4 regions of the Lederbergia sp. B243.17 genome follow, and region 4 is predicted to be linked to each of the others. Evidence: riboswitches for the same ligand, from Rfam matches in the RefSeq annotation. Region 4 holds a riboswitch; each other region holds the start of a gene.

Evidence for each region. Region 4 has a riboswitch for thiamine pyrophosphate ahead of AC0TWI_RS18730 (ECF transporter S component). Riboswitches for the same ligand answer to the same signal wherever they lie in the genome.
Region 1: another riboswitch for thiamine pyrophosphate. It lies ahead of AC0TWI_RS00900 (ABC transporter substrate-binding protein); the one in region 4 lies ahead of AC0TWI_RS18730 (ECF transporter S component).
Region 2: another riboswitch for thiamine pyrophosphate. It lies ahead of tenA (thiaminase II); the one in region 4 lies ahead of AC0TWI_RS18730 (ECF transporter S component).
Region 3: another riboswitch for thiamine pyrophosphate. It lies ahead of AC0TWI_RS02895 (thiamine phosphate synthase); the one in region 4 lies ahead of AC0TWI_RS18730 (ECF transporter S component).

Annotation. Positions count from the first base shown of each region.
Region 1 is NZ_JBWBKF010000014.1:40,941-43,137, forward strand. It holds gene AC0TWI_RS00890 (hypothetical protein) at 1-86, shown strand, start outside; gene AC0TWI_RS00895 (TIGR01777 family oxidoreductase) at 199-1,092, shown strand; TPP riboswitch at 1,151-1,260, shown strand; gene AC0TWI_RS00900 (ABC transporter substrate-binding protein) at 1,351-2,197, shown strand, end outside.
Region 2 is NZ_JBWBKF010000059.1:1,030-3,226, forward strand. It holds gene AC0TWI_RS11140 (aldo/keto reductase family protein) at 1-70, opposite strand, end outside; gene AC0TWI_RS11145 (DUF2500 domain-containing protein) at 137-511, opposite strand; TPP riboswitch at 661-769, shown strand; gene tenA (thiaminase II) at 879-1,568, shown strand; gene thiM (hydroxyethylthiazole kinase) at 1,572-2,197, shown strand, end outside.
Region 3 is NZ_JBWBKF010000023.1:38,667-40,863, forward strand. It holds gene AC0TWI_RS02885 (long-chain-fatty-acid--CoA ligase) at 1-285, shown strand, start outside; gene AC0TWI_RS02890 (hypothetical protein) at 346-756, opposite strand; TPP riboswitch at 925-1,032, shown strand; gene AC0TWI_RS02895 (thiamine phosphate synthase) at 1,119-1,709, shown strand; gene thiS (sulfur carrier protein ThiS) at 1,716-1,919, shown strand; gene AC0TWI_RS02905 (thiazole synthase) at 1,920-2,197, shown strand, end outside.
Region 4 is NZ_JBWBKF010000089.1:20,413-22,609, forward strand. It holds gene AC0TWI_RS18720 (hypothetical protein) at 1-160, shown strand, start outside; gene AC0TWI_RS18725 (N-acetyltransferase family protein) at 263-766, opposite strand; TPP riboswitch at 852-964, shown strand; gene AC0TWI_RS18730 (ECF transporter S component) at 1,044-1,625, shown strand; gene AC0TWI_RS18735 (ABC transporter ATP-binding protein) at 1,629-2,197, shown strand, end outside.

The DNA of each region.
Region 1 (2,197 bases), on a different contig from region 4:
GCGAAGAGCTGATTGGAAAGCTGGAAGAGCTCGGCTATACGTTGAAGCCGATGAATCAAGAAGAACTGCAATCTATTTCCTTATAAGCGAAGGCCGGATCCGATAAGCTTGGATCCGGCCGTTTTTATTTTCTCCTATCTGTAAACATTGCGGTCCTCCCGCACGACGTTATAATGAAGAAAAAGGCAGGGATAGGAAATGCGGATTGCGATTGCAGGCGGAAGCGGTTTTGTCGGGGCGGAGTTGAAGCGGCAGCTGAACGAAAACGGCCATCAAGTGGTAATTCTGACCCGGAGCCGAGAGCGGGCGAAGGAACCGGGTTATGTCCAGTGGCTTGAGGAAGGCTGCATTCCGGAGAAACATCTCGGCGAAGTGGATGCATTCGTCAACCTTGCCGGAGATTCGATCAATGGCTTGAGATGGACGAAGGCGAAGAAGAAGCGGATTCTCCAGAGCAGGATGGACGCGACTCGCGAGGTGATTCGTATTTTTGCAGCATTGGAAAGAAAGCCGGAGGTGCTCATCAACGCTTCGGCGGTCGGGTATTACGGAATGTCGGAAACAGCAAGGTTCACGGAACAGGACAGGCCGGCTGCGGATGATTTCTTGGCAAACGTCGTCCGTGAATGGGAAGAGGAAGCGGCGAAAGCGGAACCTCTTGGTATCCGGACCGTGTTTGCCAGGCTCGGAATCGTGCTCGGTGATGGCGGCGCTTTGCCGCTGATGGCTCTTCCGTATAAACTCGGCGCAGGCGGGACAATCGGTTCCGGCCGGCAGTGGATCTCCTGGATTCAGGTGGCAGATGCCGCAGGGCTGATCCGTTTCGCTATTGAAAACTCCCGCATAACTGGCCCTCTCAATTTGACTGCCCCGCAGCCTGTCCGGATGCAGGAGTTTGGAAAAATGCTTGGAAACGTCCTGCACCGCCCCCACTGGCTGCCTGTACCTGCCCCTGTATTAAAGCTTCTGCTCGGGGAAATGAACGTCATGCTTACGGCCGGACAATGCGCGATCCCGAAAAAGGCGGCGGAACATGGTTATTCCTATCAATATCCTGTTCTCGGGCAGGCTTTGGAGAAAAGCCTGCAGTAGGGTTCCGTTTCTGGCAATTTGGCGAAACTTTGTTATAATAGGATTGTCAAACAAATATATAGGAATGTGGGGGAACCGGTGATGCCGGTTGAGAGAGTGTCCGATAGACATTGACCCTTTGAACCTGCTCTGGCTCATACCAGCGAAGGGAACATACGACTCGATTATGAATGAGTGTTCTTTTTGATGCCCAGGTTACTCACCTGGGCATCTTTTCGTTTGCGGTTCAAACTCCCCTTCACGCTAAGGAGGAAAAAGATGAAGAAATGGCTACTTTTCACTGCTGCCCTGCTCTTATTAGTGGCCGGCTGCGGGAAAAAAGAACAGGAGGAGTCGTCGTCCGGAAAGTCTGACGAGAGGAAGGTTTCTGTCGTACTTGATTGGACTCCGAATACGAATCACACTGGGCTCTACGTCGCGAGAGAAAAAGGCTTTTTCAAGAAGCATGGGATTGATGCCGACATCATCCTGCCGGGAGAGGCCGGCGTTGATCAGCTTGTCGCATCCGGCAAGGCCGATTTCGGGATTACGACACAGGAATCTGTGACAGAAGCGCGGACCCAGGATGTGCCGATCGTCTCGATTGGCGCGATAATTCAGCACAACACGTCGGGCTTCGCTGCACCTGTTGATAAAAACATTACCCGTCCGAAGGATTTTGAAGGGAAGACGTATGGAGGTTGGGGAGCCCCGGTTGAGCAGGCAATGCTCAAGACGATCATGGAGCAGGACGGCGGCGATCCGGGCAAGCTTGAGATGATCAACATGGGGGATACCGACTTTTTTACGGCTGTTAAAAGAGATATCGACTTTGCCTGGATATACTATGCTTGGACGGGAGTTGAAGCGGAACGGCGCAATGAAGATATCAATATGCTTTATCTGATCGACTACGCTGAAGAGCTGGATTATTATACTCCGGTGATCGGGACAAATGAAAAATTGATCGAGAAAGATCCTGAACTGGTCAAGGCATTTATGGCGGCTGTTGCAGAAGGCTACGAGTTTGCGATTGAAAACCCGGATGAAGCAGCGGAAATCCTGATTGATGCAGAGCCGGATCTTGATCCTGAACTTGTGAAAAGCAGCCAAAAGTGGCTTGCTG
Region 2 (2,197 bases), on a different contig from region 4:
ATGTAAGCCAGCTGCCCAAGCTGATTTCACTGACTTTCAAACCTGTTCGTCCCAGTCTGCGATACTTCATTTTATCAGCCCCATTTTCAGAATATTTACTATCACCCTATATTTTTCCTTACGAGAGGAGCTTCTGTCAAGAATTTGAACCTGCTTTCCCCGTTCTGGAGAAGCCAATAAACCGAGTCCCTTGGAACGTTAGATTCCCAATGTCCCCATCCGCAAGCTGGCCGTATTCCTTCCCATTGACCGCGAATTCCAAGCGGTCTCCGCTCTCCACTTCAAACGTGGCATAATAGTCCGTGGAAGCCATCATATCTCCTGCCCCCCCACTCACTTCTGCTCTTTTGGCAGACACGATTGCCGGAACAGTCAGTCGGGGAGAGTTACGATTTTTTGCACCTTGGATCGCTGACCTGATAATCGAAAAAAGAATAAGCCCGAATACTAGCAAAAACATCAGTGGCATCAAAAATTCAACAAAGGTAAAGCCGCCATAATGAAAATCCAATTCCATCTCCTCCTCTGCCATCCATTTGTTCTTTTACTGATTATAGACTAAAAAAGTTTCAATATTCGGATTGTCCAAACAAGATGCGTAAGAAAATTTACTGAAATCTTTCTATATGATATACTCAAGAGGACAATTTCATCTTTTTGTCAAACCGCTGGGGGAGCCTTTATGAAAGGCTGAGACGCGCATGTGAGGCGCGGACCCTTGGAACCTGATCTGGATGATACCAGCGTAGGGAAGTGGAGGCGCATATTTTTTTCAAGCATAATGCTGCTTCCCGTTCTTTCAGGGGGAGCAGCTTTTTTTATCCTCCTTCCTCTGCCCTTTATCCCGATCGACTATTTTTGGAAAAGGGGATGACGTGTTGACTTTCTGTGAAGAAGTACGCAGAGAATGCAATGATTTGTGGGAGGCGAGCTTTACCCACCCGTTTGTGAGAGGGATTGCGGACGGTACTTTGCCGCTCGATACTTTCCGGTTTTACGTGAAACAAGATTCCTATTATTTAAGCCACTTTGCCAAAGTACAGGCTTACGGGGCTGCCAAATCTCCGGATCTTGCCGTGACAAAGGCGTTTGCAGAGCATGCGCTTGCCACTTGTGAAGCCGAGCTGAGCCTGCATGAATCCTTCATGACCCTGCTCGATGTGACAGAACAGGAGCTGAAAGAGTTTGAACCAGCTCCAAATGCGTATGCCTATGTATCCCATTTATACCGCTGTGCTGATGGGGACCTGGCAGAAATACTCGCCGGCCTCCTCCCTTGCTATTGGCTCTATTATGAGATTGGCGAAAGGCTGAAGGATGCAAAACCTGGACACCCGATCTATGAACGGTGGATCGGGACTTATGGATCCGAATGGTTTGCTGAAAAAGTGAAGGAGCAGATCAACCGGATGAATGAGCTCGCCGAAGCCGCCTCACCTGAAAAGCGTCTGCTATTGAAAGAGCATTTCAAAAAGAGCAGCTATTATGAGTGGAATTTTTGGGAGATGGCTTGGAAACAGCAAAATTGGCGTGTATGCACTGATGTTCTCGCTGAAGGGAGGGCGTAACTGATGCTTCAACCGAAACTAATTAGCGAACTGCGTTCCCGCAATCCGCTCATCCACTGTATTACCAATTATGTTGTCGCCAACTTTCAGGCAAATGGCCTGCTCGCCCTTGGCGCTTCCCCTGTCATGGCTGAAGCTGCGGAAGAGTCAGCTGAAATTGCCGGCATCTCTTCCTGCCTGTCACTGAACATTGGCACATTGTCGGAAGAAACGGTAAAATCAATGATTCTTGCCGGGAAAGGAGCCAATCAAAATGGAGTCCCGGTAGTGCTGGACCCTGTCGGAGCAGGCGCTTCCTCCTTCCGTAAAGCCACAACAATGTCGATCATCGGGAAGGTCAAGCTGGCGCTGATCCGTTGCAATGCCGGAGAACTCGCGGCAATTGCCGGAGCGAAATGGGAAGCGCAAGGCGTTGATGCCGGAGAAGGTAATCTCGATATTGGGCATCTGGCTAGAAAAATAGCGCTGAAATATGAGACCATCGTTGCCGTAACCGGGGAAACGGACATCATTACGGACGGCCGGTCCTATGCAGAAGTAGAGAACGGAAGCCCGCTTCTCCCGTCTGTCACCGGCTCCGGCTGTTTGTTGAGCAGTGTCGCAGGCGCCTTCATCAGCATAGCGGACGA
Region 3 (2,197 bases), on a different contig from region 4:
GGCTACAAAGTCTGGCCGACTGAGGTTGAGTCGGTTCTGTATCGCCATCCGGCTGTCCAGCAGGCATGCGTCGTCCGAGCACCGGATGAAGTGCGCGGTGAGACAGTGAAAGCACTCATTATTTTGAACGATGAATACAAAGGGAAAATAGCGGAAGAGAACATCATCAATTGGGCGAAAGAAAAGATGGCGAGCTACAAGTATCCGCGAATTGTCGAATTCCACGACACGTTCCCGACAACGAGCAGCGGGAAAATCCTATGGAGGAAGCTTCAAGAAGCTTAAAAAAACCGGAGGAGCACTCGGAAAGTCAGATCTGACTTTCTGAGAACATCCTCCGGTTTTTTATCTTGGCAGCAACAGGAACAAGCCGACGAGCGAGATGAGCGGTATCGTGGAAACCATCATGCTTCCGATTGGCCGGAATACGGTAATGGCTGCTTCCGCTTCTTTCGGTACATCTACTTTTGTTTGCATCAGGACCAAAATTGGGGCAAACGTCATTAGTATAACAATGAGCAAAGCCGGGATGAGCAGCTCATTGATATCCTGTGCCGGGACCGAATTGATCATCGCGAAGATGACAAGCACAATCGGCACGATTTCGGCAATCGCGACGCCGATAAAGAAGTTGCGCTGCAACGTCGACTGCTGTTCAGGCTGCTGCTTTAATTTTTCTATGAAAATCTTGAACACGATTGAAATTGCAACGACAGCCAGTGCTGAAGCTGTAACATAAAGATAAGCTGTTGACATGCCTTCCCCCCTACTCCATACAAGGACATCGTTGGGGAAACTTCCCCGCCAAAAATCCACATTACCCCTATTACACAATACAAAAACAGATTTGTAAAGTGCATCTATTGAAAGCCTTGACAATAAAAAATGACATGGTACGATGGCTTTGAAACAACTTCATAGTTCAATAACTGCTAGGGGGGCCTTTTGAAAGGCTGAGATCAAAGTGTGACTTTGGGACTCTTCGAACCTGATCTGGTTAAAGCCAGCGGAGGGAAGTGGTGCATGGGGACGTATATCCTGATGTTTTTTTTCGTGCAGCCAACCACTATTCTTCTGAAGAGTAGTGGTTTTTATTATGCAAAAAAAGGAGGGCGGCGATGATCCATGCAGTAACGAATGATAATTGGGAGCAGAAGCGGCTTGCAGCATTTTCAAAAAAACTTCTGCCGTGGGTGGACCGGATCCATCTTCGGGAAAAACGATATTCCGAGAAGGAGACGGACTCGCTTGTGGAGACTTTTCTGAAGAGTGGAATACCTCCAAACAGGCTGATTGTTCACCATTTTCCTGAGATAGCCCACAAATACCGGCTTTATGGCGTCCATCTTCCTGAGCATATGGAAGGCATCCCGGAGCTGAAGCGCTCTTTTCCTGGGCTGAGAATCGGCCAATCCGTCCATTCGGCGGGAGCTGCCCAGCAGGCGGAGGAGGCAGGTGCAGATTATCTCTATTACGGCCATGTCTTCCTTTCCGATTCAAAGCCGGGCCACGCACCAAGGGGATTGGCGGAATTGAAGGCGCTCGTCCGGTCTGCCGCCATCCCGGTTATCGCCATCGGCGGCATCCATGCGGAAAACGCAGCGGATGTTCTTCAGACAGGAGCAGCTGGCATTGCAGCGATATCGGCGTTTTTTCCACCCGATGAATCGCTTGAAGAAGCTAGCAAACTCTCTATTTTAAGGAGGTGAGATTACGTGGAAGTGACCGTCAACGGCCAGAGACTCCAATCCCCGGATGACGTCCGGACTGTCGGAGAGCTGATCGAATTTTTAGCGGTGAAAAAGGAATTTGCCATTGTTGAGCAAAACGGCACGGTGCTGGAAAAGGGAAGCTGGAATGAGCATCCCCTAGCAGCAGGAGACAAAATCGAAATAGTCCAATTTGTAGGAGGCGGTTAAATGTCATTAAAAATCGGTCCATACACGTTCGCATCACGTTTATTTCTCGGAACAGGAAAGTTTCCGTCTGTCGCTGTCCAAAAAGAGGCTGTAGCCGCATCAGAAACGGAAGTATTGACCTTCGCCGTAAGAAGAATGAATATTTACAATCAGCAGCAGCCCAATCTGCTCGAAGAGATCGAGTTGGAAAGATTCCTATTTTTGCCGAACACTGCAGGGGCGAAAACAGCTGAAGAGGCAGTAAGGATTGCAAAGCTGGCGAAGGCTTCGGGTCTTTG
Region 4 (2,197 bases):
TATGCTTATGTGGGGTGCTAACTTCTCTCTAGGATTGTTTGTCAGCTTCTTCACAGGCTTTGGTCAGCGGAATATAGTATCGGCAGGTTCGCTGGCTATATTTATACTTGCTTTTGTCTTGAGTTTGGCAAGCCATTTCGAGAAGAAGCAACCATCCTAATGAAAGGCGGACAGCTGCAGAAGCTGTCTGCCTCACTTTCCCCACAAGTACTTACAACTACTAAATCCACCATGCCAGAAGAACGGGTTAACGGTAAAAGATTTAGCTCACTTCAGCGTGCTTCATTTGTTTTTTCATTCTGATTGTCTTCAGCATATGTCCATCAAAGTCCTCATCAAACTCTGAGACGACCTGGAAACCTTTCGCATGATAAAAAGTCAGGCCAATTTTGTTTTCCTTTTCGACATTGATGAACAGCTCTTTTACACCTTCCAGATGCCCGATTCCTGACTCAAGAAGGGCAGTGCCTATGCCGGTTCCCTGATATTCCGGAAGCAGGTAAATCGCACCAAGTTCCGCCTTGCCTCCATCCTGCAATGGTGAAAAGTTGGCAAAGCCGACGATGCTGCGGTTTGTTTCAGCAACAAGCAAAAGGGAATGACTGACCCTTCTCTCCATTGATTCATCACTGTAAGCGGAGCTTAAAAATCGCTTCTGGATTTCCTTCGGGATAATTCCCTCATAAGTGGCTCCCCAGCTTTCCTGTGCAACTCGCTGAATGTGCGGAATATCTTCCTTTGCTGCCTTGCGAATGGTATATCTCATTCTCTATCCCCCCTGTTCAAGCAAGTATACTATAAACAGGGATTGATATATCAATAGAACTCCGATATACTGGGGCTAATTACATAATTGTCCGTCCGGGTGCTTGAGTGAATCAGGCTGAGATAGCAGATGAATCCGCTGCTGACCGCTAATCTGATCTGGGTAATGCCAGCGTAGAGAAATTGATCTTTTTGATCATAAAGGGGCCCCTTCTCGACCGTCTGTGCATTCAGACGGCCTTTTTTGTAAGAAAACAAAGAAAAAGGGGTTGGGATGGGTGAAAAAGTTAAAGTTTACCGATCTATTGATCACTATCATGATCGGTGTTGTTTTCGGTATCATCATGAAATTCTGGGATGATTTATACACGGTAATCAAGCCAGCGCTGCCCGTTGCGCGCCAGCTTATCTATGGCATGTGGTTCATGGTTGCGCCATTTGCCTTTCTGCTGATCCGCAAACCTGGTGTTGCCTTGCTGTCAAGCATAGCTGCAGCGGGACTTTCAGCGTTTATCGGCCATGGAATTGAAGTGCTTATTTATGGATTTGTCCAGGGGCTTGGCGCAGAGCTGCTTTTTGCAGCTTTCCGCTATAAGCGGTTCGGCATGGCAGTTGCCGGTTTTGCAGGAATCGCCTCATGTTTCGCCGGCTTTTTCCTCGATCTTTTTTACGGATATGCCAACTTGGAGCTATGGGCCCTGTTTGTAAAATATGGGCTGCGCGTCGTCAGTGCCTTCCTCTTCACCGGCGTATTTGCATACTTGATTGTGCGTGCACTTGAAGAGACGGGCGTCACCAATCTGATCCGGCCTGTCGCAAAGGAAGAATATGAGGCTCTTGACAGACCGGTCGCAAAGTAGAAGGTGTTCAATTTGGAAAACAAAAGGAAAATCAGTGTTAAAAATCTGAGGCTGAAATTTCCGGGAGAGGATTCCCTAGTTTTTAGGGATCTCTCCTTTGCTGCTTCACAAGGGGAAAAGGTGCTGCTGCTTGGTCCGAGCGGCTGCGGAAAGTCGACACTTCTACAGGTGCTTTGCGGCATCCTCCCCCATTCGATTGAAGTGCCTTTAAAATATGAATCGATCATGGTGCCGGATTCATGGGGATTTGTCTTTCAAGATCCGGACACGCAATTTTGCATGCCGTTTGTGGATGAGGAGCTCGCGTTCGTGCTTGAAAACCTGCAAGTGCCGAGAGAGGAAATGGAGCCGCTGATCAAAACGGCATTGGACCGAACAGGACTCGGCTCGCTTGAACTGCATACGCCGATCGAGACACTTTCCCAAGGGATGAAGCAGCGGCTGGCGCTTGCTTCAGTACTTCTTCTTGAGCCCGACGTATTGTTTCTGGATGAGCCTTCGGCATTGCTCGATCCCGAAGGCACCGAGCAAATATGGAAGTCTGTTAAAGACGTCACCCATAAGAAAACGGT